Linked DNA regions of Ancylobacter polymorphus. The main gene of each other region encodes a partner of the protein of the gene in region 2 in a complex. Links are inferred from orthologs where the notes say so. Each region holds a gene or a part of one and is shown on either strand. Other genes may lie near its edges. The genes, in order: accD and accC.

The links.
Region 1: the proteins of accC (region 2) and accD are in contact, whole or in part, in a solved structure (PDB 8UXZ), measured with the Escherichia coli proteins. The link is inferred for Ancylobacter polymorphus from one-to-one orthologs.

Annotation. Positions count from the first base shown.
Region 1 is NZ_CP083239.1:1,093,965-1,097,121, forward strand. Bases 316-3,157 are described here. They hold accD (acetyl-CoA carboxylase, carboxyltransferase subunit beta), read left to right. Parts: upstream 316-1,180; coding sequence 1,181-2,134; downstream 2,135-3,157. Other genes in these bases: trpA (tryptophan synthase subunit alpha), read left to right, coding at 316-1,035; K9D25_RS05180 (bifunctional folylpolyglutamate synthase/dihydrofolate synthase), read left to right, coding at 2,142-3,157. Also shown: trpB (tryptophan synthase subunit beta), read left to right, coding at 1-199; more of trpA, read left to right, coding at 196-315.
Region 2 is NZ_CP083239.1:3,810,978-3,814,290, reverse strand. What follows is about bases 289-3,286. They hold accC (acetyl-CoA carboxylase biotin carboxylase subunit), read right to left. Parts: upstream 2,465-3,286; coding sequence 1,112-2,464; downstream 289-1,111. Other genes in these bases: aroQ (type II 3-dehydroquinate dehydratase), read right to left, coding at 2,988-3,286; accB (acetyl-CoA carboxylase biotin carboxyl carrier protein), read right to left, coding at 2,475-2,954; aat (leucyl/phenylalanyl-tRNA--protein transferase), read right to left, coding at 305-985; K9D25_RS25100 (DUF2155 domain-containing protein), read left to right, coding at 289-374. Also shown: more of K9D25_RS25100, read left to right, coding at 1-288; more of aroQ, read right to left, coding at 3,287-3,313. UniProt on the Escherichia coli protein: This protein is a component of the acetyl coenzyme A carboxylase complex; first, biotin carboxylase catalyzes the carboxylation of the carrier protein and then the transcarboxylase transfers the carboxyl group to form malonyl-CoA.

The DNA.
Region 1 (3,157 bases), 2.7 Mb from region 2 along the record:
TGACGAGGCGCTGGAAGCGTTCCAGCTGGTGGCGAAGCTCGAAGGCATCATCCCGGCGCTGGAGCCGGCGCATGCGCTGGCCAAGGTCGCGCAGCTCGCCCCCACCTTCCCGGAAGATCACCTGATGGTGGTCAACCTCTCCGGCCGTGGCGACAAGGACATCCCGCAGGTGGCGGACATTCTGGGAACGAGCCTATGAGCACCCGCATCGAAACCCGTTTCCGCGCCTGCGCGGCCGAGGGGCGCGCCGCGCTCGTCACCTTCATCACCGCCGGCGATCCCGACCATGATACCTCGCTCGCCTTGCTCAAGGCGCTGCCGGCGGCGGGCGCCGACATCATCGAACTCGGCGTGCCCTTCACCGACCCGATGGCCGACGGCCCGGCGATCCAGGCCGCGGGCCTGCGCGCGCTAGCGGCCGGCCAGACGCTGGCCAAGACGCTTGCCATGGTGAAGACCTTCCGCGAGAGCGACGCCACCACGCCGCTGGTGCTGATGGGCTATTACAACCCGGTCTATGTCTATGGCGTCGAACGCTTCCTGGCCGACGCCAAGGCGGCGGGCGTCGACGGCCTCGTGGTGGTCGACCTTCCGCCGGAGGAAGACGGCGAACTCTGCCTGCCGGCGCTGGCGGCGGGGCTCGACTTCATCCGCCTCGCCACCCCGACCACCGACGACCAGCGGCTGCCGGCCGTGCTGAAGCACACGGCGGGCTTCGTCTATTACGTCTCCATCACCGGCATCACCGGCGCGGCGCAGGCCGACCCGGACGCGGTCGGCCGGGCGGTGGCGCGGATCAAGCGCCACACCACGCTGCCCGTCGCGGTCGGCTTCGGCGTGAAGACGCCGGAGAGCGCCGCCGCCATCGCCGCCAATGCCGATGGCGTGGTGGTCGGCTCGGCGCTGATCGACGCGCTGCGCGCCACGCTCGATGCCGAGAACCGCGCCACGCCCGCGACCATTACCGCCGTCACCGATCTGGTCGGCCGGCTCGCCCAGGCCGTGCGCGGGGTACGCCGCCAGGCGGCGGAATAGCGATCAAAGCCGGCGCACGCCCGCGCGGCCGCGGCCGAATCGCGCGTGCGCCTTTTCATCGCCCTTCTGCGGCATTAGATGAGGGGCGGCCGGCGGCGGGGAGACCCCCGTCGCGGCCGCTGCGTCACCGTCCGGAGCCCGACCGTTGAACTGGATCTCGAACGTCGTCCCCAAGCTGAGCTCCTTCCTGAACCGTCGGGAAGTGCCGGAAAATCTCTGGGTGAAGTGCCCGGAGACGGGGCAGATGGTGTTCCATAAGGATCTGGAGGCGAATCTCCACGTCGTCCCCGGCTCCGGCTATCATATGCGCATGGACCCGACGGCGCGTCTGCGCTCGGTGTTCGACGGCGGCAAATGGTACGATATCGGCCTGCCGGCGGTGGCCATCGACCCGCTGAAGTTCCGCGACGAGAAGCGCTATGTCGACCGCCTCAAGGACGCCCGGACCAAGACCGGCGCGCAGGACGCGGTGAAGGTCGGTTATGGCAAGCTGGAAGGCCTGCCCGTCACCGTGGCGGTGCAGGATTTCGGCTTCATGGGCGGTTCGCTCGGCATGGCGGCGGGCGAGGCCATCGTCACCGGGCTTGAGACCGCCGCCTCGCGCGGCACGCCCTTCATCATGTTCGCCTCCTCCGGCGGCGCGCGCATGCAAGAAGGCATCCTCTCGCTGATGCAGATGCCGCGCACCACCTGCGCCATCCAGGAACTGCGCGAAGCGAAGCTCCCCTATATCGTGGTTCTGACCAACCCGACCACGGGTGGCGTCACCGCCTCCTATGCCATGCTGGGCGACATCCAGATCGCCGAGCCGGGCGCGCTCATCGGCTTCGCCGGCCCGCGCGTCATTGAGCAGACCATCCGCGAGAAGCTGCCGGAGGGCTTCCAGCGCGCCGAATATCTGCGCGACCACGGCATGATCGACCTCGTCGTCCACCGCCACCAGATGCGCCCGACGCTGGCGCGGCTCTGCCGCCTGCTGATGCGCGCCCCGGCCGTGGCGGGCGAGACCAAGGCCGCAGCAAAGCCCGCCGAGGACAAGGCGGCCGAAGCCCCGGCCCTGCCGGTCCCCGCCGCCAACCCCGCGCCCGCCAGCGCCTGAGGCCCCCATGAGCGCGCTTCCAGCCGCCGGCCCCGCGCCCACCGAGGGGCCGCGGGCGCCGGTCGACGACATTTTCGACCGGCTGCTGGCGCTGCACCCGAAGCTGATCGACCTCTCGCTCGACCGGATGTGGCGGCTGCTGGAGCGGCTCGGCCATCCCGAGCGGCGGCTGCCGCCGGTGATCCATGTCGCCGGCACCAATGGCAAGGGCTCCACCGTCGCCTTCATGCGGGCGATCCTGGAAGCCGCCGGCCAGCGCGTGCATGTCTACACCTCGCCGCATCTGGTGCGCTTCAACGAGCGCATCCGCCTCGCCGGCACGCTGGTGGACGATGCCCGCCTCACCGGCGCACTGGCGCGGGCGGAAGAGGCCAATGGCGGCGAACCGATCACCTTTTTCGAGATCACCACGGCGGCGGCGCTGCTGCTGTTCGCGGAAACCCCCGCCGACATCTTGCTGCTGGAAGTCGGCCTCGGCGGCCGGCTCGACGCCACCAATGTGATCGAGCGGCCGCTGGTGAGTGTCATCACCCCGGTCTCCATCGACCATGTCGATTTCCTCGGCGAGACCGTGGCGGAGATCGCCGGCGAAAAGGCCGGCATCCTCAAGCGCGGCGTGCCCGCCGTGCTCGGCCACCAGCCGCGCGAGGCGCTGCGCACGATCGAACGGCAGGCGGCGCGGCTCGGCGTGCCGCTCTCGGTCATGGGCGAGCACTATCAGGCGCATGAGGAAGGCGGCAGGCTGGTCGTCGCCGACGAGGCGGGACTGCTCGACCTGCCGCGCCCGCGCCTCGTCGGCCCGCACCAGATCGTCAATGCCGGCCTCGCGGTGGAAGCGTTGCGCGTCGCCAATCTCGGCCTGCCGCCCGCCGCCTTCGAGGAAGGCATGCGCGCCGCGCAATGGCCGGCGCGGCTGCAGCGGCTGGGCCCCGGCCCGCTCACCGCCCGCGCGCCGGAAGGCGTCGACATCTGGCTCGATGGCGGGCACAACGCCGCCGGCGGTCAGGCGCTCGCCGCCGCACT
Region 2 (3,313 bases):
GCGGCGACATCGAGGTGATCCAGCCGCCGGAGCAGAAGATCGAGAACCGCACCGCCGAGTTCGCCGGCCTCGACAAGATCACCGGCCGCATCACCAGCTTCGACGTGGCGATCAACGAAACCGTGCAGTTCGGTGCGCTGCGGATCACGCCGCGCGCCTGCTATACACGGCCGGAGAGCGAGCAGCAGAACACCACGGGCTTCGTCGAGATTCAGGAAATCGCACTCGACGGCAAGGTGCAGCCGCTGTTCGGTGGCTGGATGTTCGCCTCCAGCCCCGGCCTGCACGGGGTCGAGCACCCGATCTATGATGTGTGGCTGACCGACTGCAAGCAGACCGCGCCGGTGATCGCCTCGCCCGGCGGCCAGCAGTAGAAATCCCCTTCGCCCGCTTCCAGCGCCTGTCCCAGCAGCCGGCTGTACTGACGCTTGGGTACTTCGATCGCGCCGAAGCTGCGCAGGTGATCGGTGACGAACTGGGTGTCGAGCAGCACGAAACCACCTTTCTTCAGCCGGGCCACCAGATGCACCAGCGCCACCTTGGAGGCGTCGCGGGCGATGTGGAACATACTCTCGCCGAAAAAGGCCCGCCCCAGCCGGACGCCATAGAGCCCGCCCACCAGTGCTCCATCCTGCCAGGCCTCGACGGAGTGGCAGTAGCCGCGTGCGTGCAGGTCGCAATAGAGCTTGCGGATGCGCCGGTTGATCCAGGTCGAGCCGCGCCCGTCGGCGGGGGCGGCGCAGCCATCGATCACCGCCTCGAAGTCGTGGTCGATGCGGATTTCGAAACGGTCGGCCCGCACCGTGCGGGCGAGGCGGCTCGTAAGGGTGAAGTCGTCCAGCGGAATGATGCCGCGCCGCTCCGGCTCGATCCAGTAGAGGCCGGGGTCGTCGGCGCTCTCGGCCATCGGGAAGATGCCGCAGGCATAGGCCTTCAGCAGCACGTCCGGGGTGATTTCGACCTGATGTTCGCGCGGGTGTGACATGCGGCCAGCATGACCGAGATGCGCGGCGCTGTGAAGGTGGAGGCGCCGTACGGCGCCGGGGACATGAAAATGGCCGGGACGCGTCCCGGCCATGATGTCGTTTGATCACTGATGCTGAAGGGAGCTTCAGGCGCCCGGCTCGCCCTCGGCGAGGAAATGCTCCAGCCAGTGGATGTCGTAGGCGCCGCGCTTGATGTCGTCATTCTCGACCAGCTCGCGGAACAGCGGCAGCGTGGTTTCGATGCCTTCCACCACGAACTCGTTCAGCGCCCGCTTGAGGCGCGCGATGCACTCCTCGCGGGTGGCGGCGTGGACAATGAGCTTGCCGATCATGCTGTCGTAATAGGGCGGGATCGAGTAGCCCTGATAGACGGCCGAATCGATGCGCACGCCAAGGCCGCCCGGCACATGCCAGTAGCCGATCTTGCCCGGCGACGGCCGGAAGGTGCGCGGGTGCTCCGCATTCACGCGGCACTCGATAGCGTGGCCGCGCAGAACCACATCGCTCTGGCCGAAGCTCAGCGTCTCGCCGGCGGCGACGCGGATCTGCTCGCGGATCAGGTCAATGCCGGTGATCGCTTCCGTCACCGGATGCTCCACCTGGATGCGGGTGTTCATTTCGATGAAGTAGAACTCGCCATTCTCGTACAGGAACTCGATGGTTCCCGCGCCGAGATACTTCATGTCGCGCATCGCCTTGGCGCAGGTCTCGCCGATCCGGGCCCGCTGTTCGGCGGTAATGGTCGGGGAGGGGGCCTCCTCCAGCACCTTCTGGTGGCGGCGCTGCAGCGAGCAGTCGCGCTCACCCAGATGAACCGCATTGCCCTTGCCGTCGCCGAACACCTGAATTTCGATGTGGCGCGGGGTGCCGAGATATTTCTCGATATAGACCGCGTCGTCGCCGAAGGCGGCACGGGCCTCCGAGCGGGCGGTCGAAAGGGCGGAGGACAGCTCGTCTTCCGAGCGCGCCACCTTCATGCCGCGTCCGCCACCGCCGGCGGCAGCCTTGATCAGCACGGGATAGCCGATGTCGCGGGCGACCTTGGTCGCTTCGTCGTCGGAGGAGATTCCGCCCTCGGAACCCGGCACGCACGGAATACCCAGCGCCTTGGCGGTGCGCTTGGCCTCGATCTTGTCGCCCATCACCCGGATATGCTCGGGCTTGGGCCCGATGAAGGCGACACCGTGATCGATCAGGATCTCGGCGAAGCGCGCATTCTCGGACAGGAAGCCATAGCCCGGATGCACCGCTTCCGCGCCGGTGATCTCGCAGGCGGCGAGCAGAGCGGGTATGTTGAGATAGCTGTCCTTGGCGGCCGGCGGGCCGATGCACACGCTCTCGTCGGCCAGCTTCACATGCATGGCGTTGGCGTCGGCGGTGGAATGAACCGCCACGGTGGCGATGCCCATTTCCTTGCAGGCGCGCAGCACGCGCAGGGCGATCTCGCCGCGATTGGCAATCAGGATCTTGCCGAACATCAGGCGCGCCTCACTCGATGATCAGGAGTGGCTCGCCATATTCGACCGGCTGCGCATTCTCCACGATGATACGGGTCACGGTGCCGGCGCGGGGCGCGGGAATCGCGTTCATGGTCTTCATCGCCTCGACGATGAGCAGCGTCTGGCCTTCCTTCACCACCGAGCCGACCTCGACGAAGTACTTCGCGCCGGGCTCGGGGCCGAGATAGGCGGTGCCCACCATCGGCGAGGTGACGAGACCGGGATGCTTCGACAGGTCGGCCACGGGAGCGGCAGACGCCGGCGCGGCGGCGGCCGGTGCCGGGGCGGCGGCGGCCACGGGGGCCGGCGCGACCGCGACCGGGGCGGCATAGACGGTGGGCGCGGCGCGGACGACGCGGATGCGCAGATCCTCGTGCTGCACCTCGATCTCGGTGAGGTCGCTTTCGGACAGCAGGTTGGCGATCTCGCGCACGAGCGCGGGGTCGATGTTCGGCTTGTTGGTTTTCATCATGATCCCGTGACGGTCGCTCGCCCGTCTCCCTCAGCTGATCTTGCCACCGGCGGTGGCGAGCGCGTCGATGGCGAGCCGGTAGCCGTCGATCCCCAGACCGCAGATCACCCCACGGGCGACCGGCGAAATATAGGAATGATGGCGGAAGGCTTCGCGCGCGAAGACGTTGGACAGGTGGACTTCGACGACAATGAGGCCGGCCGCCTTGATGGCGTCGGCGATGGCGACGGATGTGTGGGTATAGGCCGCCGCGTTCAGCACCACGCCCCGCGAGCCGCGCGCTTCCTGAAGGAAGGTGACGAGCTCGCCTTCATGGTTGGTCTGGCGGAAGACGAGGTCGAGGCCATGACGCTCGC